DNA from 4 places in the Shewanella sp. A32 genome. Region 1 is predicted to be linked to each of the others. Evidence: predicted binding sites of a transcription regulator. Region 1 holds the regulator's gene; each other region holds the start of a gene.
The links. The regulator sigma-54, encoded in region 1, starts transcription at its own class of promoters, with help from an activator protein. The targets are predictions, from matches to a motif close to GTTGGCACGNNNNTNGNNT.

Region 1 (8,101 bases):
AGGTAGGCCTCAGCGTATGTGTTGCTGACGGGCATCCTCGAGTCAGACAGCTAGTGCATCTGGTCACCTATCTCAATGGCGGCTATGGGGCACTGCGTGAACTGGCAGATCTGTTACTGATGAGTCAGGATAAAATTGCATCCGCACACGGCATGAGTATATGAACAGAGTCACCTTGGCCATTATCGCGTTCTTTACCGCTGCACTGGTGTTGTACTGGCAGGTACAGAACAAACGCAATTCGGAAGCCACCCAGCTGTCTACCGATGTGATTCAGCCCGATTACGTAGCAGACGATTTACGCAGTGTCAGCTATGACCAAAACGGAATGATCTCCAGTCGGGTGTCAGCTAAGCACATGGAACACTATGAGCAGGATGACCGGACAGTATTTACTAATCCGGTATACTGGGTATTCCCAGACAAGGGTCAGACCGAGTGGCGCATGACCGCATTGCAAGGACAACTCGATAAACACAGCAACAAGGTGGTGTTGCAAAATGATGTTATTATTGACGCCATCAGTCCAACTGAACCGATACAATCTATCAGTACCAGTTATCTGGAACTGAACCTTAGCAACATGATTATGACGTCAGACAAAAATATTCTGATCAATGGTCAGGACTTCAATATCACAGGTCTGGGGCTATACGCTGATCTCAACGCTCAGCAGGTCAAACTGCTTAGTCAGGTAAAAGGAACCTATGAAACGAAATAAGCTTATTTTCGCTGCTATGCTGTGCCTTACCAGCCTTTCAGCTGCTGCGGTTGATAAAGATCTGCTGCAACAACTGGAAATATCCGCTGATGCGCAGTCGGCAGATATCAAGAACAAGCAAGTCGTGTACAGCGGCCATGTGATTGTGACCCAAGGTTCAATGAAGCTCACAGCCGCCGAAGTCAACGCATCCAGTTCCGATAAAGACGGCGAAAGAGTATTGATTGCAAAAGGTTCACCGGCCACCTTTCGTCAGAAATTAGAAGATGGCCGTATTGCGAACGCCAGCGCCAATGAAATTCACTACAACATTAATAAACGCGTACTGACGCTCATCGGTAAAGCAAAGGTGGAACAAGGTGGCAGCGTTTCCACTGCAGAAAAAATTGTCTATGACCTTAAAAACCAGCAGTTGCAAGCCTCCAGCAGCGGCCAGGGAGAAGATCGTGTGACCACGGTCATCCAGCCTGACAACTACCAGCAGCAACCCAAAAAGGATCCCCAGCAGGAGCAGCAATGAGTAATACCTTGATCGCCCATAACCTTGCGAAAAGCTACAAAAAAAGAATGGTCGTGAAAGATGTCAGTCTGTCGGTTGCAACAGGTCAGATTGTGGGATTATTGGGACCCAATGGTGCAGGGAAAACCACGACATTTTACATGGTAGTCGGCTTGATCCAGAGCGATAAGGGACGGATCTTTATCGATCAAGATGAGCTGACCATGGATCCCATGCACCTTCGCGCTCGCAAAGGTATTGGCTATCTGCCGCAAGAAGCCAGTATTTTCCGTAAGCTAACTGTTCGCGATAACATCATGGCAGTATTGCAGATCAGAAAAGATCTGGATCGCGATGGCCGTGAAGAACAACTGGAACAGTTACTCGAAGAGTTTCACATCACCCATATTCGCGACAGCATGGGGATGTCACTTTCGGGAGGTGAGCGCCGGCGTGTCGAGATTGCCAGAGCCTTGGCCGCAGACCCGAAATTCATTCTGTTGGATGAACCCTTTGCTGGCGTAGACCCCATCTCCGTTATTGATATTAAAAAAATTATTGAACAATTGCGGTCACGTGGACTGGGTGTGCTGATTACGGATCATAACGTGCGTGAAACACTTGATGTTTGTGAACATGCATACATTGTCAGCCACGGACAACTGATCGCCGAAGGCACCCCTGCCGAGATCCTCGACAACCAACAAGTCCGTGCTGTGTACTTGGGTGAACAATTCAAGCTATAGTAAACACCGGGAGCGCTTACAGCTTTAAAACGTTAAAGTCTGTAATTACTAGAATTTTTATAAAGTTATAAGATGTAGGGGTAAGCGGTAACATGAAAACGTCACTCCAGCTCAAACTGGGTCAACAACTGACCATGACACCTCAACTGCAGCAGGCAATACGTTTGCTGCAGCTGTCGTCGCTGGAGTTACAACAGGAAATTCAAGAAGCCTTAGAAGCAAACCCGCTGCTCGAAGTGAATGAAGACAACCAAAGCACCGACAGCAATCATGATATCGATAACAATTTAGAGGCACCGGAGCCGAGCGAACATATCGAAGATAGTTCGACGGTAGAAACCTCGGACGCACTCACTAGCCAGGCACTCCCTGAAGAGCTGCCAATGGATACTACCTGGGATGAGGTTTTTACTGCCGCTCCGGCTATGTCCAGTGGTCCTATCCGTGATGACGATACCCCATTTCAGGGAGAAACTTCTGAAGGTTTGCATGAACACCTGGAATGGCAGAAGAACCTGACACCGTTCTCAGAAACTGATGCAGCAATCGCCACTGCAATTATCGAAGCGATTGATGATCAAGGATATCTGACGCAAACCACGGAGGATATTCTGGATGCTATGGGCAATCCGGAAATCGAGCTAGAAGAAGTAGAAGCGGTATTGAAACGCATCCAACACTTCGATCCTGTCGGTGTCGCTGCACGGGATCTGCGTGAATGTTTGCTGATCCAGCTGTCGCAATATAGTGATGACACCCCGCATCTCGAAAACGCCATTATGCTGCTGGAACAGCATCTTGACCTGATCGCTGCCAAAGATTATCGCACACTGATGCGCAAGACCCGTTTGAGAGAAGAAGATCTGCGTGACGCGATTAGTTTGATCCAATCGCTTAATCCACGTCCCGGACTATTAGTGCAGCCTCAGGATGACGAGTACGTGATCCCAGATGTCAGCGTGTGGAAGAAAAATGGTCGCTGGGTGGTAGAACTCAACCCAGACTGCATGCCCAAACTCAGTATTAATCAGCAATATGCCGCTATGGCCCGCAGTGCGCGGAGCCAATCCGACAGCCAGTTTATCCGCGGACACCTGCAAGAAGCCAAATGGTTTATCAAGAGTCTGGAAAGCCGCAATGAAACACTACTAAAGGTGGCTAACTGCATTGTACAGTTTCAGCAGGGATTCTTTGAATATGGCGAAGAAGCCATGAAACCGATGGTGCTCAATGATATTGCCGAAGCCGTTGATATGCACGAATCGACAATTTCCCGAGTGACAACGCAGAAATACATGCATACGCCACGCGGTATATTTGAGCTAAAATATTTCTTTTCCAGCCACGTCGGTACTGAAGACGGTGGCGAATGTTCATCGACGGCAATCCGCGCCTTTATCAAAAAACTGGTGGCCGCGGAGAACCAGAAAAAGCCGCTCAGCGACAGCAAAATGGCACAGTTGCTGGCTGAGCAGGGAATTAACGTGGCACGCCGAACCATCGCCAAATACCGCGAAGCCATGATGATCCCACCATCGAATCAGCGTAAGAGTTTGTAATTCCACAGTACCCCTATGGAGGACACCCTATGCAAATCAACCTGGCAGGCCATCATATTGAGATCACCGACTCGTTGCGCAGCTATGTGGAGAGTAAATTTGCAAAACTTGAACGCCATTTCGAACAGATCAATAATGTGCACGTCGTACTCAATGTTGAGAAAGCAATACAACGAGTCGAAGCCAAGCTACATCTGAATGGTGGAGAGGTGCACGGCACCGCAGAACACACCGATATGTACGCTGCCATCGACGCTCTAATTGATAAATTGGATCGTCAGGTCATTAAATACAAAGAAAAGCTGACAAAATACTCATGATGGAACTTAGTACCATCCTGCGGCCGGAGTGTACCGCATGTGCCACACCCGGCAGCAAGAAAAAGGTATTGGAGCTCATCAGCGAACTCGCAGCAGCCCAGTATCCAAACCTGTCGTCCCAAGCCATTTTCGAAAGTCTGCTGGTCAGAGAGAAAATGGGAAGTACCGGTATCGGGAATGGCATTGCCATTCCCCATGGTCGCTTGCCGGACATTAAAGATCCTATCGCCGTGCTGATTAAGTGCGACGAACCGATCCCCTTTGACGCTATCGATAATCAACCGGTAGACATCTTGTTTGCGTTGGTAGTGCCCGCCGATCAATGTCAGCAGCATCTCAGTACTTTGTCGGCGATGGCCGAGAAACTCAGTGATAAGCTGATACTCAAGCAACTGCGGAAAGCCACCACCAAAGAAGAACTGTATCAGGTGATCACCGGATGAAATTGGCCATTGTCTCAGGCCGCTCAGGCTCAGGAAAATCTGTAGCGTTACGAGTGCTGGAAGACTTGGGCTATTACTGCGTTGATAACCTGCCACTCCCCATGATTGGCAGTCTGTTAGACAATCTGCGCGGCAGTAACGAACTGGTCGCGATTAGCGTCGATGTGCGCAACATGCCTAACCAGGAAAAAGTCCTGGAAAGTCAGATACAAAATCTGCCACAAGGCACTGAAGTCATCAGTTTCTTTTTAAACGCATCCGATAAGGTGCTGCTTAAACGTTACAGTGAAACCCGACGTCTACATCCGTTATCCAAGAGCAAAATCTCCCTTAAAGATGCGATTGAGCAGGAAGGCAAACTACTCGCGCCGATGTCGCAGCTAATGGATCACTACATAGATACCTCTAACATGAATATCTATGAGCTGAGTGACACCGTACGCGAAATTTTGCTGGGGACAGTGACCAAGGAGCTGGTGATTAACTTTGAGTCGTTTGGCTTTAAGCACGGTCTCCCCGCAGAAGCTGATTTCATCTTTGATGCGCGCTTTCTACCTAATCCTCATTGGGAGCCGCAGTTAAGACCGTTAACTGGGCTTGACGAACCAGTACGTGAGTTTCTCAACCGTCAGCCACTGGTGAATAAATTCATCTGGCAGATCGAGAACCTGCTCGATACCTGGCTGCCGCACTTGGAGCGCAATAACCGTAGCTATCTGACCGTTGCTATCGGTTGCACTGGTGGCCAACATCGTTCAGTGTACGTTGCTGAACAACTGGCTAAACGCTTCAGCAACAGTAAACATAAAGTGCAGGCTCATCACCGGGATTTAGCGCATGCCAAGAATTGAGCGCGAAGTCACCATACAGAACAAGCTCGGGTTACATGCACGGGCCGCGACCAAATTGGCGGTACTGGCAAACGAGTTTGATGCCAACATCCTTTTAGTTCAGGGACAAAAACAAGCATCAGCGGCGAGCGTGCTGGGATTGCTCATGCTGGAAACGGGCATGGGGAAAACGATTCGTCTGATTGTTGATGGTCCCGATGCTGAACCGGCAATGGAGGCTATTTGTAACTTGATCAACTCTCGCTTTGACGAAGCCAGTTAGTAGTTCCTTTCTGATATCTCCCATTGTAAGCTAGCTTAATTTCCCGTTACTACAAATGCTTAAGGGAAAAGGATGCCAGCAGAAACCCAGGCCCAACAAACTGCGATTGATCATCTTGAACACCTGAACCAGGCACTAGACAGTGGCTTATTTGTTCATGTGCGCGAAATGTTGCACCACATGGCCCCAGCCGATATCGCCCACATTCTGGAATCATCCCCACCAAAGACCCGTCAAATCCTATGGCAATTAGTTGACCACGCTCATAGTGGCGAGATCCTTGAAGAGTTGGGCGAAGACATGAAGGATCAACTGATCAGCCTGATGAGTCCAACCCATCTGGCTAAAGTCACCGCGGGCATGGATACCGACGATCTGGCGTATGTCCTACGTAGCCTGCCCGATAGCTTGTATCGTCAGGTGTTACAATCGATGAGTGTCCAGGATCGCACTCGCGTTGAACAAGCACTTTCTTATCCGGATGATACCGCTGGAAGTCTGATGAATACCGATACGGTGACCATCAGACCAGACGTCAACATCGATGTGGTGTTGCGTTACCTGCGCCAGCGGGGGGAATTACCCAAAGCCACAGATACCCTCTATGTAGTGGATCACCAAGATTGCTTGTTAGGTGGCATCACCTTGGCCCAGCTACTTACCTGTTCATCGAGCACCGGAATTATCAGCATTATGAATCGGCAACTGGAATCCATTCCAGTCACCATGACGGATAGTGAAGTCGCCAAGCTCTTTGAACGTCATGATTGGCTGTCAGCTCCTGTTGTGGATGATAAAGGCAAATTATTAGGCCGCATCACCATTGATGATGTGGTGGATGTGATCCGTGAGGATGCCGAGCATTCGCTGATGGGGATGGCGGGGATGGATGACGCAGAGGATACCTTTGGCCCAGTGTTAAAAAGTGCCGGAAGACGTTCTCTATGGCTAAGCCTCAATCTGTTAACTGCATTACTCGCCGCTTCAGTATCTAATCTATTTGAAGGCACCTTGGAAAAATTTGCTACCGTCGCGATTTTGATGACCATTGTGCCGAGTATGGGAGGCGTCGCGGGCAATCAGACGCTGGTGTTGGTGATTCGCGGAATTGCACTGGGGCATTTGGGACAACGCAACACTCGCTGGCTGATAGTCAAAGAGTTATTGATAGGGGTACTGAATGGGTTGTTGTGGGCCGGACTGATCTTTATTGCTGTCTGGCTGTGGAAACACGATGTGACACTTGGCTTGCTCATCGCGGGAGCCATGTTGGTAAATCTCACCGCCGCCGGCCTTGCTGGCGCAGTTATCCCCATTTTATTGAAAAAGCTGCATATTGACCCGGCACTTGCTGGCGGTATGGTGTTAACCACAGTGACAGACGTGGTGGGCCTATTTGCCTTTCTGGGATTGGCTACCTTATTTCTCGGACATTGACAGACGAGCCAATGCAGGTAAGAAGATTATCGAACAAAAAGGCCACACAAAGGTGGCCTTGATGATGCAACCAATCTTATTGTGCTAATGGGCTCAACACTATCTCCACCCGGCGATTTTGTGCTCGTCCTTGCGCAGTGCTATTACTGGCGATGGGATTACTCTCACCTAAGCCCTGAGTAACCACACGCTGGCCGGATACGCCTTTCTGGATCAGATAATTACCAACAGAAGCAGCTCGCACCTGAGACAGCCTTAAGTTATAAGATTCGGAACCAGTGCTGTCGGTGTAACCGATGACATTCAGCTGGGTTTTGGGATACTCTTTTGCGACTAAAGCGACGCTATCAAGCACTTGCATCGCACCACCACTCAGGTCGGTCTTATCCACCTGGAAAGTGATTTCATTCGGCATATTCAAGATGATGTTATCACCTGAGCGAGTGACACTGACGCCGGAAGCAGAAAGCTGCTGACGCAGTTTTGCCTCCTGAACATCCATATAGTAACCAATACCGCCACCGACTGCGGCACCAGAAGCGGCGCCGATTAAAGCACCTTTACCACGGTCACTCTTACTTGAAGTGGCAACACCAACAATCGCACCTGCCGCCGCACCAATCAATGCACCAGTACCGGCTTTAGAGGTTTGCTGTTCATTTGTGTAAGGATTGACAGTGGTACAACCGGCTGCCAAAAACACCACTAGTGAGGCAGCAGTTATAGGCTTCAAATACTTGTTCATGGTGGGGTCTCCTTTTCGTCTCACCGTGAATTGCTTTGCGTTTCAGTATATAGCCATCCCCGGCCAAGACAAATAATTGAAGAATGAGTAGTCGCACTAATTACGAATTATTCAGAATGGATTCAGTTACCGCTGTCTTAACCACCGATTCATTAAAAAAATTATCAGCGGGTTGATCTGCACCAAACAAGTGCAACACGCACATCGTTGGAACTAGGGTAAATTTTCGAAATTTTACTGATTAAATATAATTAATTGTTTTTATTAATAAAAAAATATTTAAAAAAATTGGCACAGTTCTTACATATATCGAAAGTAGTATTCCGGTGCAGTAGGAGGTAAACGATGAAAATCTTTTCTCACTTTTTCCGAAGCTGTCGCGAACATTGGCAACGCTACCAACATCTGGGCATTAGCCAATGGGATATGGAATAACAAGTTTTAGAGCTAAACGACATAACAAAGTTAGGAGATGAAGATGGAAATGACAGATACCGTTCGGCATCAAGCAGTCATCG
Region 2 (8,101 bases), on a different contig from region 1:
ACAGATGATGATGTATTTCCAGGCGGCTTCCAGTGACGACTGCTGGCCATAAAGCCCCACCAGAAATGCAGAACTGAGCGTGGTAGCCTCAATCGCTGCCCACATCACAATCAGGTTATTGCTGGTGATCACCAACAGCATGGTGAACAGAAACAGCTGGAAAAAGCCGTAGTAGCTGCAAAGTGAGCCAACACTGACTTCACCATCAGCGACTTCGTGATTCATATAGCCGACGGAGTAAATACCGGTGATAAAGCCAACGATACCGAGGATCGCCAGAAATAGCGCACTCAGACCATCGAGATGCAACCAGTTATTGGCAGCGAGTAGCTCACCCTGACGATAGACCGTCCACACCGCCGCCAATGCAGTCACCAGCAGTAAGCTACTCCCAATAACATGCAATAGCGTCACCAGCTTTTGCGCACCATCGCCTGACAGCCGACAGGCAAATGCCAGCACCGATGTCACTAATGGAATCGCCAGCAGGGTGATAAAAAGCTCCAATGTATCCATGTCGTTCACCCTTTCAATGAGATCAGTTGCTGAACATCAAGCGTGTTCATGGTGCGGTAAATACGTCGTGCCATCAGCGCCATGATGATCACCGCAAATATGGCGTCAGTGGCGATGCCGATTTCCACCAGTTCCGGAGCCCCATGAGCCAACAGCGCCAGTGTCAGATGCGCGCCATTCTCCATCAGGCAATAACCGAACACCTGTTTGAGGATGTTGCGCTGGCTGACAATGCACAGCAGCCCGATAAGAAAGTGCCCCAGCGATACCGCCAGCACCGGTTTCAGTTCGGTCAGCATTGGCAGTTGCACCGGCTGCACCGCAAAATAGCTCACCAGCACAATCGCGGCGGCGATCATGAACAGTGCTGCGGTACCAACAACACCGCCATCGGCTTTGGGATCGGCCAGTTTGCAAAAGGCGCGATACATGATCAGCGGCACCAGCACCACCTTGGTGACAAAGGCGCTGATAGACCACAGATACAACTCATGAGCGCCAAACATATTCGCCAACGTGATAAAGATGCCGACCAGCACCAGCGATTGCAGTGCATACAAACCGGCAGATAGCGTCGGCTTTTTCGCGGCAATCACCAGCATGGAGGTGACAATCATCAGTCCGGCGAGGTTATTGACAAGCAAGGTTCCAGTCATATGATTTCCTCCCTTACGCCAGCCAGGTTGCCGCAATAACGCTGGAGATCAGCGACATCACAATCAACACCACCAGCACTATCTTCATCGACATTGGCACTGCTGAAGCATTGGCCACTTCTTCGGATGGTGCGCCGGGCACCGTGCGACCGAACCACAGTAACAACCAGGCAAAACTGGCAACTGATTCAATCAGCGCAATGATCAGTAGCGGCAATAACCACCAATGTGCCTGGCTCAACTCGAAACCCGCAGCAAACAGCGGGAATTTGCTGAAGAAGCCATTAAAGGGTGGCACCCCGGCAATCGCCATTGCAGCAACACAGAAACCAATGCCCAACAGTGGCATACAGCGCAACAGACCTTTCAACCGTGGCAGCATACGGGTACCACAGGCATAACTGAGGGCACCGGCCACCAGGAAGAACAGACTCTTGGCATAAGCATGGTTAAAGATGTAAGCAATACCGGCATCGAAGGCCATTTTTGAATTGAAAATGGACAGTGACAGCGCGAGGAAGATGTAAGACAGCTGTGCGATAGTGGAATAGGCCAGCAGACGCTTCATATCTTTCTGCGGCAGATACATCAGGAAGCCATACACCATCGTGATGGTCGCCATTACCGCCCCGACCACGCCGATTTCGTGAGGCACAGTGCCAGCAGACATAATGGCGCGGGCAAAGATGTAAACGCCCACTTTCACCATCGAGGCCGCATGCAAATAAGCACTGACCGGTGTCGGCGCTTCCATTGCATCAGGCAACCACATATGCAGTGGCAGTTGCGCCGATTTACCCCAGGCCGCAAACAATACGCCACCGAATACCACCAGCTTGTCGGCATCACTGAGCTGACTGATTGCAGTCAACTCGAAAGTGCCAGTTTTAGCGAACAGCCAGGCCGCCGCCAGATACAGGCCAACAGATGCGATGTGAGTCACCAATAACGCTTTCAAGGCCGAACGCAATGATTTGGGACTCTGGTAGTAACCAATCAGCCCCCAGGAACAACCGCCAGTGATTTCGAAAAACAGCAGTTGTCCGAGGATAGTGGACGACAGGGTCAGGCCAGCCATCGCGCCGATGAAGATCAACAAAAACGCATAATAGCGATTACTGCCTTCATGGGGATGTTCCCGGTTGCCAGTGGTGAGATAACCACAGGAATAAAGGCTGATTAGGAAGCCGAGGGACACCACAGCGAAACCAATCAACAGACTGACGCGATCCATCACAAAACCAAACAGCTGGGTATGCCCGTAACTGTACAGGGTGAACGTCACATCGGTTTTACCGCTGTCCAGATAGGCATAGGCCAGAGCCGCCATACCCAAAGTGGCCAGCAGCGCGAACAGCGTGCACAGCACTTTGGCGTGTCGCTGTGGCATCAGCGCGATCAACAGTGCGCCAATAAATGGCAGCAGCATGGTCGCAAGCGCAATATTCTCCATAAGAATGCTGACTCCTTATAGCCCGGTCAGATAGAACATGAACGCCAGCGCTGCAACGCCGAAGCCCATCCAGGTCACTCGTCCGGTCAACAGGAAACGACCACGGGCAAGCGTGTTTTCAATCACCGCTGCAACTACAAACACCAGCACCAGTTTGACCACAAAGGCCAAGGTCCCCAGCAACATGCTGGCAACCGTGATAGAGTCTGCTTTGCCAAACGGTACAAAGATGGCGAGAAACAGCCCGGCGACCACCACCTGCTTGAGGCTGATGCCCCATTTCACCAGCGCCAGACCGGCACCGGAGTATTCAGATAGCGGACCTTCTTGCAGTTCCTGCTCGGCTTCGGCCACATCGAACGGGATTTTGCCCATCTCGATAAATACCGCGAAGGCGCACGCCAGCAAGGCCATCGCCGTCGCGGTGGGGGCGGCCCATGGCTGCGACGCCAGGGTGCTGCTGATATTGCTGATATTGGTAGAACCCACTATCAGCGCCACCACCAGCAGCCCCAACATCAAAATAGGTTCCACCAGAATACCCAGCGTCAGCTCGCGGCTGGCGCCAATACCGGCAAAAGTGCTGCCAGAGTCGAGCCCTGCCAGTGAGAAGAAAAAGCGGAAAATCGCAAACAGATACAGCAGAGTGATCACATCTCCCCCCGCCGCCATTGGCGATGCTTGTGTCGCCACTGGTAGCGTCATGGCCACCAGCAGCATGGTGCCAAGCAGCACGAATGGCATCACCCGAAATACCCCACCACAGTGACTGGGAGCCACTTCCTGACGGGTCAGCAATTTCAGAATGTCGCGGTATTCCTGCAACACACCAGGACCTTTGCGACAGTGCATCTTGGCACGGATCACCCGCGACAAACCGGATAGCAGTGGCGACACAGCCATTAACAGCACGGCTTGCAGCAGCCCCGCAACCAGTGCCAATACCAAGGAATTTTGCATCATCATCCTCTACTCCTTAGGCCATGGTGACGATCAGCAGCACAACCAGTGCCGCGACCACATACAAGCAGTAGGCACGGAAATCGCCATACTGGATCCACTGCACCAAACGACTGAGTCGCTGCACACCATTAACTACCGGCAACACCAGATGTTCGTCCCATACCGGCTCCACCTTGATGGCAGCGTCAGTGGTAACATCCAGTGAACGTTGCAACATGGGCGCTGGATCGAGCGTTTTGCGCAGGCGATAAAGCGGTGCGAACAACACCCGCAACGGCTGCGCAAAACTCCCCGCAGACAAGGCCATTGGTGCCTCATAGCCATAGCCACAAGCCCAAGGTGTCCCGCGGCGGGTAAAGCGCAGCCGATCACTGCCACCCTTGACGCTGTAAATCATCAGCGGCAGCAACGGTAGTGCCAGCAACAGGATAAATAGCAATGGCGGATTGAGGCTGGTTTGTGCTGCATCACCTGGGAATACGCTGGTGCCACTGGCCATTGTTACAGCCGGGGCGTGGCTTAATTGCGCGGCAATATTGGTGAGCACCGGTGCGATAGCAGAGGCTCCGACACCCAACAGTACACAGAGGATCGCCAGCAACCACATGGCGCTGGTCATGCTGAATGGCACTTCGCGGGCATTCGCCGCTTTTTCGCTGCGCGGTGCGCCACAGAAGCAGATGCCATACACTTTGACAAAGCACATAGCAGCCAACGCGCCGGTAATCGCCAACATCACGATGGCGGCTGGCCCTGCCAATTTTAGGCCCACACTGCCGTCGTGGCTCATAGTGAACAGGGACTGATATGTGAACCACTCACTGACAAATCCGTTCAGTGGCGGCAGTGCGGAAATCGCCATACAGCCGATGAGGAACGCCACCGCAGTGCGCGGCATCAGTTTGGCAAGTCCTCCCATCTGCTCCATATCCTTGGTGTGAGTGCGGTAGATAACGGCCCCGGCACCGAGGAATAACAAGCCTTTAAACAGCGCATGGTTGATCAGGTGATACAGACCACCCAGCAATCCCAGCAGCGCTAGCAATGGGTGGTGGGTTGCAATGCCGATCATCCCGGCCCCCACGCCCATCAGGATAATGCCAATATTTTCAACGGTGTGATAAGCCAGCAGGCGTTTGATATCGTGCTCTGCCAGTGCATACAGCACCCCCAACACGGAAGAAACGGCCCCGAATGCCAGCACCACGATGCCCCACCACATTTCGGTTGCACCGAGCAAATCGATGCCCACCTTGATGATGCCAAAAATCCCGATCTTCACCATCACCCCGGACATCAATGCCGATGCATGCGATGGTGCCGCCGGGTGAGCGCGTGGTAACCAGCCGTGCAGCGGTAGCATCCCAGCCTTGGCACCAAAGCCAAAGAACGCCAGCAAGAACACCGCCGAGGCTTCACCGACCGGCAAATGCGCGTCACGGAAAGCGGAGAAATCCAGACTACCGGCATGACGGTACAGCAGGAAGAAGCCAAGCATGATCAGCACAGAACCGGCATGGGCGATAAAGAAGTACAACAACCCGGCCCCCACCGCTTCATCATCCTGCTCGGAGATCACCAGGAAGTAAGAACTGAGCGACATCGCTTCAAACAACACGATGAAATAGAAGGCGTTGTCCACCGCGACTAGCGCGACCATGGACGCGATAAACAGATTCATAAAGAATCCCATCGCCCAGGCACCTTTACCGCGGTATTCCTGCAGATAAGAGAATGAATAGAGAGAAGTCACCACCACCAGGAGGGAGATCACCAGCACCATAAATGCTGCCAGCATATCCAGTCGCAGTGTCAAATGAGCAAAAGCAGCAAATGGACCGGCGTAATCAGCGGTAATAACGCCACCATCAAGCAACACCGGCAGCGCCGCAATCACGCCACAGACGCCGCCTACCAATGACAGCCCACCACTGACTCGAATCGCCAAGGCTTCGTTACGACAAAGCAATAGTGACAACAGTGCGCCAATCATATACAGCGCTAACGACAGACCCAACCAACATAAAGGCGTCATCATAATTTATGTTCCCCTTCAGTTGCGGCCACAATAGCGCCATTGGCAGCTTGCTCATGCCAGTCACCGGGATTAGGCATCGCCGCTAACTGCCGTTTACGCGCCGAGGCTTTATCGAGCGCCTCACTGCTCACCATCACAATTGCGCCGGTCAGACAGGTCTCAATACAAGCGGGACCTTCAGGACGGAAACTGCACAGATCGCATTTCACCGCCACAGCACGGACCCCGGTACGCCAATCCAGTAACGGACTGACCGCAGAAGGTGAACGCGGTGCTGCAGCAGCCAACGGGGTACAGACGTCATCCGGAATATCCAGTGGCTTGGAACCACTGAGGGTAATGGCACCGAACGGACAGGCAATGGCACACAATTTACAGCCAATACATAAGCTTTCATTGAGTACTATGGCTTCATCCTCACGGCGGATAGCGTTAACGGGACACACAGCGGCGCAGGGGGCATCCTCGCACTGATGGCACATTTGCGGCGCCGATTCCTCGGTACTCCGCATCACCACCAGTCTTGGCTCGGTCTGCAACCCTTGTTGCCGGTGTGCCTCTGAACACGCCGCCATGCAGGTATTGCAGCCGATGCATAGTTGCGGATCGGCAATGACAAAACGGTTCATATACTCTCTCTAAGCACGTGATCCCACCTTGAGCCCATTTCGTCACTTTTGACGACGGCACTGCCAGTGGCAGATCTGTCGACACCTGTAACCATGAGCCAAAAACCGGGACAACTTCCCATGAAACGGGGCGTTACACTGTGTCTGGCGTATTTGGCAAGCCATCTGCCTGTAACCCCAGCACCTAACACTCCGGTTAAGCGATCACCCAAGACGGCTGATCAATGTCCCTAGAGAGCATTTTCTGTGCCAATTTCTAAAAATATTTTTAAATCGTTTAAATTCAATAAATTAAAAATATTTTTACTTAAAATAATGGATATAAACCGTATCGACACCCGCGTAATTCGACAGTAATGCCATATCGCCGTAACCCGGCATTAACACTGCTTGTCTGGCTGGCACTGTTCTTGCTCGCAATTAACAACACGAGTAGTGAGTCATCGGATGATGGATAGCCAAAGATGCGTAAAGTTTGGGGGCGTTAAAAAGACGGCAAATAACCGTTAACACTGTCGGCACGTGGCGTACCACACCAGAGTATTGGTTTCGACAACAACGCAAATTGGGGATTATGCCAGTAACAACAATTTAGCTAACTTACTGCTTTAAAAATAAAAATAGCGAGTGCGCGGGACAGACATGGCAATTGCGTTAACCACCGCCAAGGAGTTGGGGGCTTGTCGCATTTTGTCAGATGATAATGTGTTTTAATAAATGGTCTGTCTTAGCAATCTGCATGGATGAGCTGCTTATCGGGTACTGCTTGCGAGCTAACCACCGCTGACACAGTGCCTATATGTCGTGATAGAAATGGGGAAACATGGCACAGCGATTTCAATACCTAAATGAACAGAAAAGCTGTCTGAGGCTGACGCACCAACTGCTGGATCAAGCCAGTGTGGAAACTATGCTACAGAGCTTAAATCAGCATTTTTCCGATATTGCGGCGGCATATCACTGTTCGGTGCTAGTCGACGGGCCAATGGCGGCCCCCTGCCTCTATATCCCGACTGCAGATGGCAGCATTCGTTGTTTTGAAGAACCATCCCTGCTGCAAAATGGCCCGCTTCGTGTCGTCCAAACTTCCCGTACGGTCTTACATCTGGATTGCGAAGAATATCGCCAGCGCTATCCACGTTTAACCGTCAGTATCCGCCCCGAACCTTTTGGGGACTACCTGGCAATTCCTATTCTTAACCACCGCCGATTAATGGGACTGCTGGAGATCACCCGTAGCGATACCGGCCGCTTTGACGACGACGAGATTGCGCAGCTTGAACTGGTCGCCGAAGCGGTCGGTGTCGCCCTCGAACATCTGCAATCACGACTCGCGTTAAGTTTTGAACAAGGTCAACTGTGTGAGGAACGGGATGATTTTCATGTGTTGGTGAACGTGACCAACGCGGTGATCACGGAGCGGAGCGTTGAATCACTGGTCGATAAAATTGCCCGGGAAATTCACTGCTATTTTGGTATCAGTGCCATCAGTGTCTGTCTGCCAGAAACCGACCCTCATAACCTGATGCTGTATAACGCCTTTTTCGTGCAACCCGGCAAACCGCAAGAAACCCAGATGCGCATCAGTGCCGCGACGAGTATCTGTCAACAGGTGCTGGAAAGTGGGGAAATTCTGATCCGGCAACTGACACCAGACGATCCGCTGGCCTCTAACGAACACCAACTGTTCAATTTATGGCCCGCCACCAGTCATCAACTCTGCCTGATCCCGATTAAATTTGCCGGACAGGTGTTAGGGGTGCTCAAACTGGCGCAGGCCGATGAAAACTGCTTTAAAGGCTCGCGCTTGCAGCTGCTGGCACAAGTGGCTGAACGCACAGCAATT
Region 3 (8,101 bases), on a different contig from region 1:
TAGCGGTACCGGCCTGTAAAGAGTGTGTCGAATTAGCCAAGCAAACTCCGCTGACATCAATATACGAATGTCGCGTTGCCGTGAAAGATGCACTAATGAAACGCTATGCCAAACACTTGGCAATTGGTCTGAACTGGACGGAAGAAGAACTGCAACAAGCAGACTTTACCTGTAAAACGCTGCAAAGCTTCCAACGCAGCGCCTGGTTTATGTATGAAGTGGCAAGAGATCGCGTAAATTTTCCTGGTTGGCTCTTGGTATTAAATGGCGTGCCACTAGAAGATCACACGCCAGAGACTGGCTTTGCTTTTGATGGGGTGAACTACAGTTCGCTATTTGTGGCCATCGAACACGTGAGCAAGGCAATGGCATTGGATAAAGATTTTGTTGCCGCGATTGTGGCCATCACTGGTAAGCAACGCTTCGCATACGCTATCCGTCTTGCTCGACTGCATATTGCCGCTGACAAAGCGACCAAACGCCAGGTGATCCGCGAACTTACCGAAGATCATGCTTTAGCTAACTGACGCATACGCTGCTGTACTGTTTCAACCAACAAGTCTGGTTGGAATTTGGAGATAAAACGATCACATCCCACTTTCTCCACCATCGCATTATTGAAACTGCCACTCAGCGAAGTATTCAGTACGATAAATAGCGACGCCATACGTTTATCATTACGGATCTCGTGAGTTAAGCGATAACCGTCCATTTTTGGCATTTCAGCATCGGTGATCATCATCAGTATTTCATCGGGGATCTTACCGCCTTTGTCGCACCAACTGCGCAGCAAATCTAATGCCTGCTGACCATCACAAGCTTCAATCACTTCCAGACCAATCTGTCGCAAAGTATCTCGTACCTGGTGTCTGGCGGTAGCGGAATCATCCACAATCAATACCTTACGGCCCTGCATTTGTGTTAACAATGATTCATCTAACTTGGAGGCATCCAGCTTCACGTTGTAACGAATAATCTCTGCCAGGACTTTTTCTACATCAATAATTGATACCAGTTCTGTACGATCTTGCTGCTGCAACTTAGTGAGCGCCGTCAGATAGTGGTTGTGCCCCGCATTTTGAGGCGGAGGCATCACCTCATTCCAGTTCATATTGATAATGTGTTCGACTTTGCCCACCAGGAATCCCTGCACACTACGATTATATTCGGTAATAATCAGATTGGAGTCGCCGTCTAGCGGCATCGGCTTGAAACCTATGGCCTGCCGCAAATTAATGACAGGTATCGACGTACCGCGAATATTTGCAACGCCAGAAACGCAAGGATGGCTGCCAGGCATCTGTGACAATCGCGGTAACTTAACCACCTCTTTTACTTTAAACACATTGATGGCAAACAACTGTGTTGAATTAATGCGGAATAACAACAGTTCCAGACGATTTTCACCCACTAACTGAGTGTGCTGATCCACTGATTCCAAAATATTTGCCATGAAAGAAAGTTCCTGAATAACTGCAAAATTTACCAATTTGCTCAGTAGTATAACGACATGCTGAATTGTCTTATATGAGCCATGACAAATTTTCTTATGGTATATAGTATGTTCACAGCTAAGCAGAAACCTATTTGCAATCAATGGAGCTCAATTATGTTTAGAACGATCAAACAACTATCCATACCCATCATTGTTCTAGCATTGAGTGCGTGCACTATTATCGACAAAGAAATTCCAGTTGTTACCGATTTTAAGGCAGATGCCTATGTTGGAACATGGTATGAAATTGCCCGTTTAGACCACAGTTTTGAGCGTGGTTTAACGCATGTGACGGCCACTTACAATCTCAAAGGGGATGCTTTACAGGTGATCAATAGGGGCTTTAATCCAGTATCGAGAACCTGGAAAGAGGCGGAAGGTATCGCCTACTTTATGAAAGGACGCAATACCGGTCTATTAAAAGTCAGTTTTTTCAGGCCTTTTTATGGCGCGTATCAGGTGCATGCTTTATTGCCGCACAATCCCGTCAACGGAAACTATCAAAATTCGATTGTGATGGGACCAAATGACTCGTACCTGTGGCTACTGTCTCGCACACGACAAGTCACCCCAGAAATTAAAGCCGATTTTATACACCAAGTTCAACAATTGGGAATTGATCCCAACAAACTTATTTGGGTAACCCAAACCCCGCAGCCTGAATTAAAAAATTAACTGATGGCATTTGCGCCCACGGGTTTTATCGCTAACGTTACACCTGCAAGCCCTAATACATGATGGCTCTTAGCGATTTCAAAACCGGCCAATCGTAAACAATCATGCATTTCCCCGTGATTAAAGCGATTCTGCTGCGGATGTTCAAACAGTCGGCGACTGACGGGATTACAGATTGCGGCGCGATAGAGTTCTTCAATCACAAATGAGCCGCCGGGACGTAATACTCGGAAAACCTCCGATACGGCCTGCTGCCAGTCGGGAACATGGTGAAACACTGCAAAATCACACACCAAATTAAAGCTGCTATCCGCAAATGGCAATGTTGTTGCGTCAGCCTGCGCCAAAGTCAGCCATGGCACATCAACATAGCGCTTAGCGCAGTAAGATAACATCTCTTCGTCTAAATCTACCGCTGTCACATTGCTGGCACCAAACCCCTTATGGATCATGCTGATCCCCTGGCCAAAGCCGCAGCCGATTTCTAACGCGTGTTCCACTACGGGTAAACCGTGTTCGAATAGACCGAGCAATAATGGTTGTTCCAGTCGCTGTTGCAACCATTGTCTTAAAGGATGACGCACAACATAACGTTCCAGCTTATTTAGCTTCATACTGCTCCTCGGGTTCCATTCACATTTATTTATCTTTATCTGGACAACTTAATACATCATACGCTGTCATAACATTAAGGTTAAAGTGCCATGAAATACGGGCCATTCCAGATATAATCTTACCGATACCTTTATGGGTATCACACATCTGTCATAAAGTTGTGTTGAACTTTGTCCGTTTAAACAGGCACGACAATCTATACAGAAAAATATTGAATAACTTTAATGCGGTAGATACTTGATATTTTTTTCGAAGGTGATTAGAGTGACCTGTCAGACAACGAGTTCTTTCGCTAAAAAAGCTAAGGATATTCTATAGTTAAACTTAAAAGCCCCCGCGGCTTACAGTAAAAAAGGAGTGTGGCCTATGTCATACAAAATCGATGGACATGAAATTACAGTAAACTTCCCTGTAGATTCAATCTCCGTAAATAAAAACTCAATTGCCTTCACCGACAGGAAAGGCAAAAAAATGCAAACTTTTGATAAACGTAGTGATGTCATTTCATTTATGAAATGGCTTGTAAGTACTAATAAATAACCCCCGCGTTATCGCCCTTCGGTAATTAATCCTCTCACCTACCGAAAGCATTTTTGCAGATTGGACTGATAACAAAGATCAGCAATCGGGCAGTATCACATTTGGCTCAGGCAGGATCCCATTGAGGATGAACGCCTGACCAAATGGGAGAATCCCTAAAAGTTTTATCACCATCACCTAAACTAATCAGGAAAGCGTTATACTGACGCCATTCTGCTACTGATTACCAAAAATAATTTTGAGCAAACCTAAATGTCATGATGCAATGACACTGATGTTAAAAGAGATCAGATTGAAAATCCCATTTGATTTGCCAGAAACAACCATTTGTGGCGGCGACTGCCGAGGTTGTTCCAAAAAAATGTTGGAATTATTAGATACAGAAGCCAGTTACTGGGAGTCCATGATTGACCAACAAGTTCCAACCTTGGCAGATTTGAAAAATTTGCAGTTATTAGCGCTACGCACTTTTAAAATACTGCATCGTAATCACTTAGTTTAAGTTAACACACACCATACTTTCTGGCATATCGCGGCAACATAGATTCATTTCCTAATAAGCCGCCCTGATGAATATACATAATCGGCCGCTGCGGATGTTGTCGTTTATAATTAAGCAGCATTAACCAGCCCAACGGATCGTATAAAAGCTCAAAGGTTATTCCCGTTTTATTTAATTGTTGCCAAATCTGATAGAACTCTCGATAGAGTTTGCCGAAATGATATTTTTTTGTCGGCGTAATTACGCTGGGATAGCATCTGCGGTCGTCAGATAAACCAGCAAATTGCTGCAATAAATAATGGTCACCGCCAACCACGGCACAGGTCAGCACTTCGATATCACTGTTAATTTCATGAAAATACTTGGCTAAATATAATGCCGTTGTACCGGTTCCCGAAGGTAAGAAAACTTTTAAACCTTCAACTTTTTGTTGTTCTGACCATTGTTGAATTTCCTGTGCTAATAGTCTTACGCCATATTCGGCTGCACGGCAGCGGCCGCCCTCCGGCACGAATAAGGTATTGGTGGTGCCAGCTAATACCTGTTGTGCTAAATATTGTTCCATAGACAAGCCAGACAACTGATTGGCAACCGCTAAGATCTCTGCGCCCAACAATCGAGCCGCACGATAATTACCAAGTGGACGTTGTACTAACCACTGCGGCAGATGATCCACATAAAAGTGTAACTGCCAACCTTTGAGTTTTGCTAACGCCGCCATTGAGTATAAAGAATTGGCCTGCGCCGAACCGTACCCAATAAGCAGTTGGATATCAGGGAAACCGTGGTCGAGAAAATAACGAAATTTTCTGGCCTTATTGCCGCTGAATTCAGGGTGCAGCAAGTCATCTCGCTTCACATAGAAATCATAACCATCAAACTCGATATGTTGTACCGGCGTCTGCGCCAGCAAAGATGGGGTTATTAGCATAAATAACAAACAGATTTTTCTTGCCATCATTGTAAGATGATGCCGCGATCAACACCATAGTAACCAAAAGCCTAATTATTGGTGAATTTCGCCAATCGAACAAAATGCGAGTATAGAATATTATTAAATTCAATACCTTAAATCTTGGCATATTTATCGCTAAGCCTACCATCAGATATTTTAAATAATAATGAGGCGAGTAAAAATGGCCGTTTTGCGATTTATCTTTAATGTAGCCTGGTTCGTATTAGGTGGCTTTGTGATGGGGCTAGCCTGGTGGTTTGCGGGACTTATTTGTTTTATCAGCATTATTGGTATTCCCTTCGGCAGAGCCTGTTTTGTCATTGGTGAAATGACCTTTTGGCCTTTTGGTCAGGAGCAAGTTAGCCGTGACGAGCTATACGGACGAGAAGATATTGGTACCGGGCCACTTGGGCTGATTGGCAACATTGTGTGGTTTATTCTGTTCGGCATCTGGTTAGCTATTGGTCATATTGCACATGCATTAGGGTGCTTTATCACCATCATCGGCATCCCTTTTGGCATTCAGCACCTGAAACTGGCGCTATTAAGCCTCACCCCTATCGGCAAAACAGTCGTTGCCGCACGTTAATGCTTTGATGGCCCACCACAGACTTGGGGGCCATATTCGTCGGCAGGCGTAGCAACCTTAAAATTATATTAATTTACTGATAATAAAGGTAATTATATTGTTCCATAAGGTCTTTTTCACTTCCTTCACCAATCGTCACGATTTATGATCCTGACATGTCCTTACATTTCATAAGGCAGTTTAAAGGGAGTTGAAAATGAAATACCAAGCATTGATGTTGGCGTTATCAGCCATCATCGGCAACCAGGTAGCCAATGCGGCTGAACCCATTGAGATCATTCAGCCGGTGAAAATTACCGACCCAGATAAAGTAGAACTGGGCAAAATGTTGTACTTTGAACCCCGACTATCAAAATCAGGATTTATTTCTTGTAACTCCTGCCACAATCTTTCCACAGGTGGTGTGGATGCATTACCCACTTCCATTGGTGATCGCTGGCAGCAAGGCCCGATTAATGCGCCTACCGTACTCAACGCAGATTTTATGCTGGCACAATTCTGGGACGGTCGCGCAAAAGATTTGCAAGAGCAAGCAGGCGGCCCCATCGCCAACCCCAAAGAGATGGGATTTACTCACCAACTTGCCGTAACAACCGTTGCCTCCATGCCCGGTTATCGTGAACGATTCGTCAAAATATATGGCAACGATAAGATTGATATTACTCGTATTACTGATGCCATTGCCGCCTTTGAAAAGACACTTGTTACCCCGAATAGTCCATTTGATAAATACTTAGCGGGTGACCAGCAAGCCATTTCCACCGACGCCAAGGCTGGCTATAACATTTTCAAAAATCGCGGTTGCGTTGCATGCCATAACGGCCCGGCCGTGGGGGGAACCATGTATATGAAAATGGGCCTGATAAAGCCCTTTCATACTAATAATCCTGCCGAAGGTCGTAAGGCCGTTACCGGCAAAGAAGCAGATAAAATGGTATTTAAAGTCCCAACGCTCAGAAATATTGAGCTGACTTATCCCTACTTCCACGATGGGAGTGTTTGGTCGTTAGCAGAAGCAGTCAACACCATGTCCAATGTGCAGTTAGGTCAGCAGTTCACACCGGAAGAAAACGCGCAAGTGGTGGCCTTTTTAAAAACGTTAACCGGTGATCAACCTCATATTACCTTGCCGATTTTGCCCCCATCTACTGCCGAAACGCCTAAACCGCAACCGTTCGAACAATGATGCAGATTTAAGATTTGCGATCAAAAGCGCCACGGCAGTGGCGCTTTTTACCTCTTACTATTTACATTTCAATTGATTAATTAACATTTATTTTACATTTGTCCATAAAGGATTTGTCGAATCCACTAACAATCCGTATGGTGTTAACCAGAGCCGATGTCCGCAATGGTAAAAAGGTGCTAAATGGTATTGATATCACCGAGGAGCATATAAGTTGAATTACGGGTTGATGAAATCTGGACCCAATGAATTCAGTATCAATGATCTGCAACAAGCCCCCAACTAAACCACGGCTTGGCACGGCATTCGTAATTATCAAGCAAGAAACGACACGGGATCAGATGAAAACAGGCGATGGTGTTCTGTTTTATCATTCCAGCTGTAAATAACCGGCTGAGGTAGGTATCGCAACCGTCATCAAAGAAGCGTATGCCGATGATAGTGCTTGGGATCTACATTCAGAATATTATGATGCTAAATCGACACCTGAAACACCGCGTTGGCTGATGGTAGATATCCGCTTCCAACATCGATTTAGCACACTCGTATTACTTAAACGGCTAAAAGCAGATGCAGCATTTGCCGAAATGTATTTGAAAAAAAAAGGTTCAAGGCTGAGTATTCAACCAGTAACCTGCGAGGAATGGCAAAGGATAACGAAAATGGGAGACGAAAAATGAATTTGATGGCAAAAGCGTTAATCATAGGCACTACTGCGTTGGCATTTCTAGGTAACCCACTTACCGCCATAGCGAAATCACATGATGACTTACCACCAGGATTACAAAAAAAAGCCAATAGCGGCAAAGCATTACCACCGGGATGGCAAAAAAAATATCACAAGGGTGATGTTTTGGATAACGACATCTACGGTCACGCCAAAGTGGTAGTACCGCTAGATAAAAATGGACTGATAACGGTTAATATTGACGGAACCCTCTTTAGGCTCCAGGAAAAGACCCGTCAGATAATCGATATTCTTGCTCATTAACCGCATCTTGCTAAACCAAAGCACCGCCTCTATGCGGTGCTTTGGTTTTTCAGTTAACGGCCATCCAGCATCCGACCAATACCACCAAGTACCGACCCCTCACCTCTGTCAGAGCCTCCCATAGATGGCGCATGGGCAATAATACGGTCTGCCATACGGGAAAATGGCAAGCTCTGTAGCCATACAGTACCGTGTCCCTGCAACGTGGCCAGAAATAAGCCTTCACCACCAAATAACATCGACTTCAAAGATCCGGCCCGCTGAATGTCATAGTCAATACCTGGCGTGAAGCCAACCAGACAGCCAGTGTCGACTCGTAATGTTTCTCCCTGTAACTCCTTACGAATCAAAGTACCACCAGCATGAATGAATGCCATGCCATCACCTTTAAGACTTTGCAGAATAAATCCTTCACCACCGAAGAACCCGGCACCCAATTTTTGATTGAACTTCATACTGACATGGGTGCCTAGCGCAGCCGCAAGAAAGCTGTCTTTTTGCAAAATCAGCTCCCCGCCCACATCATCCAGATCGATTGCGAGAATTGTACCTG
Region 4 (8,101 bases), on a different contig from region 1:
TATTCTGCAGGCGATGCCTTCTGGGGTGGTTATCCTCAATGGCGACGGCATTGTCACTGATGCTAATCCTGTGGCGGCGTCACTGCTGGATATTCCGCTGGTGGGCGAGCGTTGGCTCAGCATCATTAACCGTTCATTTGCGCCGCGCAAGGATGATGGTCATGAAGTCTCTCTGCGCAATGGCCGTCGCGTAAAACTCGCAATTACCCCCCTCACACCGGAACCTGGTCAGCTGATTATGATCACTGACTTAACCGAAACCCGTTTACTGCAGCAAAATTTATCGCACTTACAGCGGTTATCGGCGCTAGGGAAAATGGTTGCCAATTTGGCGCATCAGATCCGCACGCCATTATCCTCGGCTTTGCTATATGCAGCGAATCTTGGCAATCCTCGTCTGGATGAGCCTTCTCGTCATCGCTTTCAGGAAAAACTGCTCGATCGCCTTGGAGAGCTGGAACGACAAGTCAACGATATGTTGCTGATCGCGCGCGGTAAACAGGAGCAGGTTGGTGAACGCGTGGCGATGTCGGAAGTGGTGAATCGAGTGATGGCTAACTGTGAAGCCATTTGTGAGAAAAAACGGGTGGTTCTCGAGGCTGATTTACAGCACGACGGTGAAGTCCTCGCTAATCTTTATGGCCTCAGTTCCGCCATTAATAATCTGGTGATGAACAGCATTGAAGCCGAAGCCAATCACATTGTGTTACGCCTGACGCGTGATGCTCAATATGTCAGCCTGACCGTCATCGATAATGGTCATGGTCTCGAAAAGAAATTACAGCGCAAAGTGCTGGAACCGTTTTATACCACGAAAACCCATGGTACCGGACTCGGATTGGCGGTGGTGCAATCGGTAATAAAAAGTCATGGCGGCCAGCTATCGCTCAGTTGTGAGCCACAAAAAGGCTGCAGTTTTACCCTCTCGTTACCCATGGTCGACAGCAACGACAATGCCAATGGAGACCGCACGGTATGAATGATATCAGGATCCTGTTAGTCGAAGACGATGCATCCCTGCGCGAAGCCTTATTGGATACATTGCTGATTGCAAGCTACCAGTGTGTGGATGTTGCCAACGCCGAAGAAGCCATCATGGCGTTAAAAAAATGCCAGTTTGATATGGTGATCAGTGACATACAGATGCCGGGAATTGGCGGTATGGGCTTGTTAGATTATCTGCAGCAGCATCACTCGCAGATACCGGTGTTGCTGATGACTGCTTATGCCACCATTGATAGTGCGGTAAGTGCAATTAAATTAGGCGCGGTCGATTATCTGGCAAAACCGTTTGCCCCAGAAGTGCTGCTGAACCAGGTCAGTCGTTATTTGCGACCCAAAGCAGATGCCGGTGAACCGGTGGTGGCCGATGACAAGAGTGTCGCACTGCTGGAGCTCGCAGCTCGCGTGGCAGCGTCTGAAGCCTCGGTCATGATCCTCGGCCCGAGTGGTTCCGGTAAAGAAGTGCTGGCGCGTTATATTCATCAGAAAAGTCCCAGAAGTGAAGCGCCATTTGTTGCGATTAACTGTGCGGCCATTCCGGAGAATATGCTGGAAGCGACCCTGTTTGGTTATGAAAAAGGGGCCTTTACCGGGGCTTATCAGGCCTGTCCCGGCAAGTTTGAGCAGGCACAGTCCGGGACTTTGTTATTGGATGAAATCTCGGAGATGGACCTTGGCTTGCAGGCAAAACTTCTGCGCGTATTGCAAGAGCGAGAAGTTGAGCGACTCGGCGGCCGTAAAACCATCAAGCTGGATGTCAGGGTTCTGGCAACCTCCAACCGTGATTTGAAGGAAATGGCGGCCAAGGGGGATTTTCGCGAGGATCTCTATTATCGCATCAACGTATTCCCATTATCCTGGCCTGCGCTGAATCAACGTCCGGGCGACATTGTGCCATTAGCAAAACATCTGCTGTCGCGTCATGCGCGCAGCGGCGGTATTCATCCAGTACCGACTTTTTCAGATACCGCCATTCGTCGATTGTTGAGCCATCGCTGGCCGGGTAACGTGCGCGAACTGGATAATGTTATTCAGCGAGCACTGATTTTGCAGCGCAATAACGTCATTGAAGCGGCGGATATTATTATTGATCTGCAAGACGTAAATCTGACGTCAGAACCTCAGGCATATGATGGGCCGGAGGGGTTGGGGGACGAACTCAAGGCGCAGGAACATATGATCATCCTGGAAACCCTTAACCAGTGTAATGGCAGTCGTAAACTGGTCGCCGAAAAACTCGGGATCAGTGCCAGAACCTTACGCTATAAAATGGCGCGCATGCGAGAGATGGGCATCGAACTTCCCGCCTAACCTCAGCATCAATGATACCGGCAGCCATCGCGCTGCCGCTTTCTTATGCAGTCAACGCGTCGATGTTGCATAGGTGTAACCATTGGCAACCTTTTTGCATTACCTCCGTTATCAATAGCTAAGCCGTCAAATGGCTGACGACGGGAGACCAAAGCATGCAGATCGGTGGCAACCCTCTACTGCAGGAAATGCAGTCAATTAAAGGTGAAATATCACCTAATTCCATTGCCCCTTCATCGCTGCGGCAGGTGGGTAACACCAGCGGAGCAGATTTTGCGGACTTGTTGAGTCAGGCCGTTGGCCATGTCAGTGAACTGCAAAATACCTCGTCTAACCTGGCTACTCGTCTGGACATGGGCGATACCAGCGTCAGTCTGTCAGATACCGTCATTGCCAGAGAGAAAGCCAGCGTGGCTTTTGAAGCAACCGTGCAGGTGCGCAATAAGCTGGTGGAAGCTTACAAAGAAATCATGAGTATGCCGGTTTAAACCGGCTAGCCACGAAAGCAGGAATCCAACGTGAGTACAGAATTAGTAGCGGAAAACAGCGCCTCTCTTCCTACTACCAGCAGCGGTGCACAGCAGGAAAATAAATCCGGTGTGATGGGGATGCTGGGCAGTGTCGATATGCTGCGTCAGGTCACGATGATCCTGGCGCTGGCGATTTGCCTGGCGCTGGCGGTATTTATCATGATCTGGGCCCAGGAGCCTGAGTATCGACCATTGGGCAAAATGGATACCGATCAGCAGGTTCAGGTGCTGGATGTCCTCGATAAAAACCGTATTCCTTACAAGATTGATGTCGACGTTATTAAAGTCCCGGAAGATCAATACCAACAGGTCAAATTGCTGCTCAGTCGCTCCGGGGTTTCTACCAGCAATGAAGACAAAGATTTTCTGAACCAAGACTCAGGTTTTGGTGTTAGTCAGCGGATGGAGCAGGCGCGTCTGCAACACAGCCAGGAAATGAATCTGGCTCATGCCATTGAAGAGCTGAACAGTGTCAGTCGCGCCAAAGTGATCCTGGCGCTGCCGAAGGAAAACGTATTTGCGCGTACCCGTGCCGAACCCAGTGCCACGGTGGTGGTAACCACCCGTAAAGGTGGCTTGGGCCAGGAAGAAGTTGATTCCATTGTAGATATCGTGGCCTCTGCGGTTCATGGCATGGACCCAAGTAAAGTCACCGTGACTGACGCCAGTGGTCGGCTATTGAATTCTGGCAGTCAGGATGCGGTATCCGCCCGCGCTCGTCGTGAGCTGGACCTGATCCAGCAGAAAGAACAGGAATATCGCAATAAAATCGATTCCATTTTGATCCCAATCCTCGGCCCGGAGAACTTTACCTCACAGGTCGATGTGAATATGGACTTTACGGCGGTTGAGCAGACCGCCAAACATTTCAACCCGGATTTGCCGGCACTGCGCAGTGAAATGACCGTCGATAACAAATCGGTTAATGGCGTTAACGGCGGCGTTCCTGGGGCTCTCAGCAATCAACCGCCAGCGGCCTCGAATATTCCCCAAAAAGCCACCGGTGACAGCACTGAAAAGCCCACATCCAGCAGCAGTCACAACGAGGCGACTCGTAACTATGAGCTCGACACCACAATCAGCCACACCAAGCAGCAGGTGGGGAATGTCCGCCGTGTGAGTGTCTCGGTCGCGATAGACTTCAAATCCGGTTCCGCCGATGCGAACGGCAACACCACTCGGGTGCCGCGTACTGAAGCCGAAATGGCGAATATCCGGCGTTTGCTGGAAGGCGCCATCGGTTATAACAGTGAACGCGGTGATGTTATTGAGGTGGTGACGGTTCCGTTCATGGATCAGTTAGTGGAGCCGTTACCGCCAGTGCCTTTGTGGGAACAGGAGTGGTTTTGGCGCGCCATGAAAATGGTGTTAGGCGGGTTAGCCATATTGATGCTGGTGTTATTCGTGGTGAAACCCGTGGTGAAAAAACTCCTTTTCGCTGACGATTCAAAAATGCCGGATGAGCCTCAAATAGGCCATGAGCTAGCGGACATTGAAGATCAGTATGCTGCTGATACTTTGGGAATGCTGCATAAGCCGGATGCTGAATACAGTTACGCCGAAGATGGTTCCATCTTAATCCCGGATCTGCACAAAGATGATGATATGATTAAGGCCATCCGGGCGCTGGTGGCAAATGAACCTGAACTCTCCACTCAAGTCGTGAAAAACTGGTTACAAGACGATGGCAAATAACGAAGAGGCCAGAGTGCCTAGCAATTTTGATGTGAAGTCTCTCAGTGGCGTCGATAAAACTGCGATATTGCTGTTGAGCCTGAGTGAAGCAGATGCGGCATCGATCCTTAAACATCTGGAACCCAAACAGGTACAGAAAGTGGGGATGGCGATGGCCAATATGCAGGAGTTTGGTCAGGAACGCGTGACAGCAGTGCACAAGTTATTCCTGGACGACATTCAGAAGTATTCTTCTATCGGCTTCAATAGCCAGGAGTTTATCCGTAAAGCGTTAACCGCCGCCTTGGGTGAAGATAAAGCCGGCAATCTGATTGAACAGATTGTGATGGGCAGTGGTGCTAAAGGTCTGGATTCGCTGAAATGGATGGATGCACGTCAGGTTGCCAGCATCATTCAGAATGAACATCCGCAAATTCAAACTATTGTGCTGTCCTATCTGGAACCGGATCAGGCGGCGCAGATCTTTGCGCAGTTCCCGGAAAATACGCGCCTCGATCTGATGATGCGCATTGCTAACCTCGAAGAAGTTCAACCGGCGGCGTTGCAGGAACTGAACGATATCATGGAAAAACAGTTCGCTGGTCAGGGCGGCGCACAGGCCGCAAAGATGGGTGGCCTCAAGGCGGCTGCCAATATCATGAACTACCTGGATACCGCCGTCGAAAGTCAGTTGATGGAAACGCTGCGCGAATCCGACGAAGAGATGGCACAGCAGATCCAGGATCTGATGTTTGTCTTCGAAAACCTTATCGATGTCGACGATCGTGGTATGCAAGCCTTGCTGCGTGAAGTTCAGCAGGATGTATTGATGAAAGCGCTGAAGGGGACCGATGATCAGTTGCGCGAGAAGATCTTTAATAACATGTCAAAACGTGCTGCAGAATTGATGCGTGATGATCTGGAAGCGATGGGCCCTGTGAGGGTCAGTGAAGTGGAAGTGGCACAGAAAGAGATCCTGTCTATTGCCCGCCGCCTGTCAGATGCCGGCGAAATTATGCTCGGCGGTGGCGGTAGCGAAGAGTTCCTGTAAGGGGCTGCCCTATGGCTGATCAGATACCATCAAAAAATATTATCCCGCCAGAAGCGGTCACGGATTTTGACGCATGGCCTTTACCGGATGTCGGAGCATCGTTACCCCCGAAAACGGAGAGTAATCTCTTTGGCCGTAAAGCTCCGGAATATCGGGCGGCTAAGGTTGATAAACCCGTAGCACCGCCAACCATGGCTGAAATTGAAGCCATTCGGGCAGATGCTGAGCAGGAAGGTTTTGCAGAAGGCAAAACTGCTGGTTTTAATGAAGGGTTGGAACAAGGACGACTACAAGGCCTGGAGCAAGGTCACGCCGAAGGTTTTGCGCAAGGACTTGAGCAAGGAAAATCGGAGGGCTTACAACAAGCGCAGACACTGTTAACGCGTTTCGAGCAGTTGCTCGCACAATTCAACGCACCGTTGGCGCTGTTGGACCTGCAGATAGAACAATCATTGCTGACGCTGACTGAACAGTTGAGCCGTAGCGTTATCGCACACGAACTGGCAACCCATCCCGAACATATTCTGGCCGCGATGCGCCAGGGCATCGACGCGCTGCCGATCAAAGAACAAAAAGTGGTTATCAGATTGCACCCTGACGATGTGGCATTGGTTGAATCACTGTATGGTGCGGAACAGCTAGCTCGGAACCATTGGCAATTGGAGAACGATCCCGGATTAAGCGCCGGTGACTGTCTTGTCAGCTGTCAACGTTCACAAGTGGATATGCGCCTGGAGATGCGGTTACAGCAAGTGTTTGCTGAGGTTTGGCATCGTCAGCAGCTGTTAGCCAGAGAAGAACAGCAACAGACACAGCAATTGCAAGCCAAAGCCACAAACACCCAAGCTGACGCCCCATCAACGGATATCGCTCATGGTGCAGGAGAGGTTGATGGAACATCGCAGACACCATCTGCTTAACGAGCTTAGCCAGCTCAAGCAACATATTGGCCCTTACCAGGCGGTTGCCTGCGGGCAATTAGTGCGCGTTGTCGGATTAACGCTGGAGGCGACAGGTTGCCGGGCGCCGGTGGGCAGTCTCTGCGCAATTGACACCAGCGCTGGGGCCTTGGTTGCCGAGGTGGTGGGGTTTGACGATGAACTGCTATATCTGATGCCTGTTGAAGAGTTGCGCGGTGTGGTGCCGGGTGCCCGAGTTATGCCGTTAGGTGAACAAACCGGACTTAACGTCGGCATGAAGCTTTTAGGCCGGGTACTGGACGGTAATGGTCAACCCTTGGATGGTTTGGGGCCTATTAGCAGCCAGGAAAAAGCCACGCGGCACAGTGAACCGATTAATCCGTTGGCACGTCGCGCCATTACTGAACCTTTAGATGTCGGCGTTCGTGCGATCAATGCCATGCTAACCGTGGGAAAAGGCCAACGAATGGGGTTGTTTGCCGGCTCCGGTGTCGGTAAAAGTGTGTTGCTGGGGATGATGACTCGCGGCACCACTGCCGACATTATTGTGGTTGGTCTGGTGGGAGAGCGTGGTCGCGAAGTAAAAGAGTTCATTGAAGAGATCCTCGGTCAAGAGGGGCGAGCGCGTTCGGTAGTGGTTGCTGCGCCAGCGGATACTTCGCCGTTGATGCGGTTACGGGCATGTGAAACCTCTACCCGCATTGCCGAGTATTTTCGCGATTTAGGCTATGACGTGTTGCTACTAATGGATAGTCTGACCCGTTACGCTCAGGCGCAGCGTGAAATTGCGTTAGCGGTGGGGGAGCCTCCCGCAACCAAAGGGTATCCGCCGTCAGTATTTGCACGATTGCCACGCCTGGTTGAGCGTGCAGGGAATGGCAGCGACAAGCAGGGATCAATCACGGCGTTCTATACGGTATTGACGGAAGGCGATGATCAGCAAGATCCCATTGCTGATGCTTCGCGTGCCATTCTTGATGGTCACATAGTGTTGTCACGTACCTTGGCCGATTCCGGGCACTATCCTGCGATTGATATTGAAGCCTCCATCAGTCGTGTTGCGCCGATGGTGATCTCGGCTGAGCACCTGGAGTCGATGCGCCGCGTTAAACAGATGTATTCCCTGTATCAGCAAAATCGTGATCTGATTTCTATTGGGGCTTATGCGCAGGGTAGTGATCCTCGTATTGATAATGCTATTCGCTTGCAGACGGCGACCAATGCATTTTTACGGCAAAGGATGCATGAATCGGTAAGTTTTTCCGACAGTGAAAAGATGTTGGGACAGTTGGCCGCGCAGTGCCGGGTGTAGGATAAAAAGATGGCAACTAAGGATCCGTTATTTACGGTATTGAAACTAGCCAAAGATGCGGAAGAACAAGCTGCCTTGAAACTCAAAGCCGCGCAGTTTGAACATCAGAAACGGCTTAATCAATTGCAAGCATTACGTGACTATCGCCTCGATTATATGCGGCAACTTGCCGCACAACAGGGACAGCCAATTCGCGCCGATTACTATCAACAATTTCATCGATTTGTGCGGCAGGTAGATGAAGCGATTAAGCAGCAACTGGCGGTGGTGGCTGAGGCTGACCGGCAGAAGCAGCATCGCC

Region 2: PY479_RS00860 (4Fe-4S dicluster domain-containing protein) is a predicted target of sigma-54. The motif match lies at 6,491-6,509, and genes of this name have one in related genera.
Region 3: PY479_RS11460 (YccF domain-containing protein) is a predicted target of sigma-54. The motif match lies at 4,902-4,920, and genes of this name have one in related genera.
Region 4: fliE (flagellar hook-basal body complex protein FliE) is a predicted target of sigma-54. The motif match lies at 2,395-2,413, and genes of this name have one in related genera.

Annotation. Positions count from the first base shown of each region.
Region 1 covers NZ_JARFTS010000002.1:1,602-9,702, reverse strand. The annotation lists gene kdsC (3-deoxy-manno-octulosonate-8-phosphatase KdsC) at 1-164, shown strand, start outside; gene lptC (LPS export ABC transporter periplasmic protein LptC) at 161-721, shown strand; gene lptA (lipopolysaccharide transport periplasmic protein LptA) at 708-1,241, shown strand; gene lptB (LPS export ABC transporter ATP-binding protein) at 1,238-1,966, shown strand; gene PY479_RS01925 (RNA polymerase factor sigma-54) at 2,059-3,525, shown strand; gene hpf (ribosome hibernation promoting factor) at 3,555-3,845, shown strand; gene ptsN (PTS IIA-like nitrogen regulatory protein PtsN) at 3,845-4,288, shown strand; gene rapZ (RNase adapter RapZ) at 4,285-5,139, shown strand; gene PY479_RS01905 (HPr family phosphocarrier protein) at 5,126-5,401, shown strand; gene mgtE (magnesium transporter) at 5,474-6,838, shown strand; gene PY479_RS01895 (OmpA family protein) at 6,915-7,583, opposite strand; gene PY479_RS01890 (transposase) at 8,062-8,101, shown strand, end outside.
Region 2 covers NZ_JARFTS010000001.1:191,218-199,318, reverse strand. The annotation lists gene PY479_RS00885 (hydrogenase 4 subunit F) at 1-516, opposite strand, end outside; gene hyfE (hydrogenase 4 membrane subunit) at 522-1,172, opposite strand; gene PY479_RS00875 (hydrogenase 4 subunit D) at 1,186-2,625, opposite strand; gene PY479_RS00870 (respiratory chain complex I subunit 1 family protein) at 2,641-3,591, opposite strand; gene hyfB (hydrogenase 4 subunit B) at 3,602-5,626, opposite strand; gene PY479_RS00860 (4Fe-4S dicluster domain-containing protein) at 5,623-6,255, opposite strand; gene flhA (formate hydrogenlyase transcriptional activator FlhA) at 7,079-8,101, shown strand, end outside.
Region 3 covers NZ_JARFTS010000014.1:51,024-59,124, reverse strand. The annotation lists gene PY479_RS11495 (hypothetical protein) at 1-527, shown strand, start outside; gene PY479_RS11490 (chemotaxis protein CheV) at 509-1,453, opposite strand; gene PY479_RS11485 (lipocalin family protein) at 1,610-2,170, shown strand; gene PY479_RS11480 (class I SAM-dependent methyltransferase) at 2,167-2,784, opposite strand; gene PY479_RS11475 (hypothetical protein) at 3,152-3,325, shown strand; gene PY479_RS11470 (hypothetical protein) at 3,600-3,827, shown strand; gene PY479_RS11465 (pyridoxal-phosphate dependent enzyme) at 3,829-4,788, opposite strand; gene PY479_RS11460 (YccF domain-containing protein) at 4,964-5,371, shown strand; gene PY479_RS11455 (cytochrome-c peroxidase) at 5,568-6,557, shown strand; partial or broken gene PY479_RS11450 (EVE domain-containing protein) at 6,772-7,237, shown strand; gene PY479_RS11445 (hypothetical protein) at 7,234-7,548, shown strand; gene PY479_RS11440 (TIGR00266 family protein) at 7,602-8,101, opposite strand, start outside.
Region 4 covers NZ_JARFTS010000001.1:370,104-378,204, forward strand. The annotation lists gene PY479_RS01615 (HAMP domain-containing sensor histidine kinase) at 1-979, shown strand, start outside; gene PY479_RS01620 (sigma-54 dependent transcriptional regulator) at 976-2,313, shown strand; gene fliE (flagellar hook-basal body complex protein FliE) at 2,469-2,801, shown strand; gene fliF (flagellar basal-body MS-ring/collar protein FliF) at 2,832-4,538, shown strand; gene fliG (flagellar motor switch protein FliG) at 4,528-5,568, shown strand; gene fliH (flagellar assembly protein FliH) at 5,580-6,488, shown strand; gene fliI (flagellar protein export ATPase FliI) at 6,460-7,800, shown strand; gene fliJ (flagellar export protein FliJ) at 7,810-8,101, shown strand, end outside.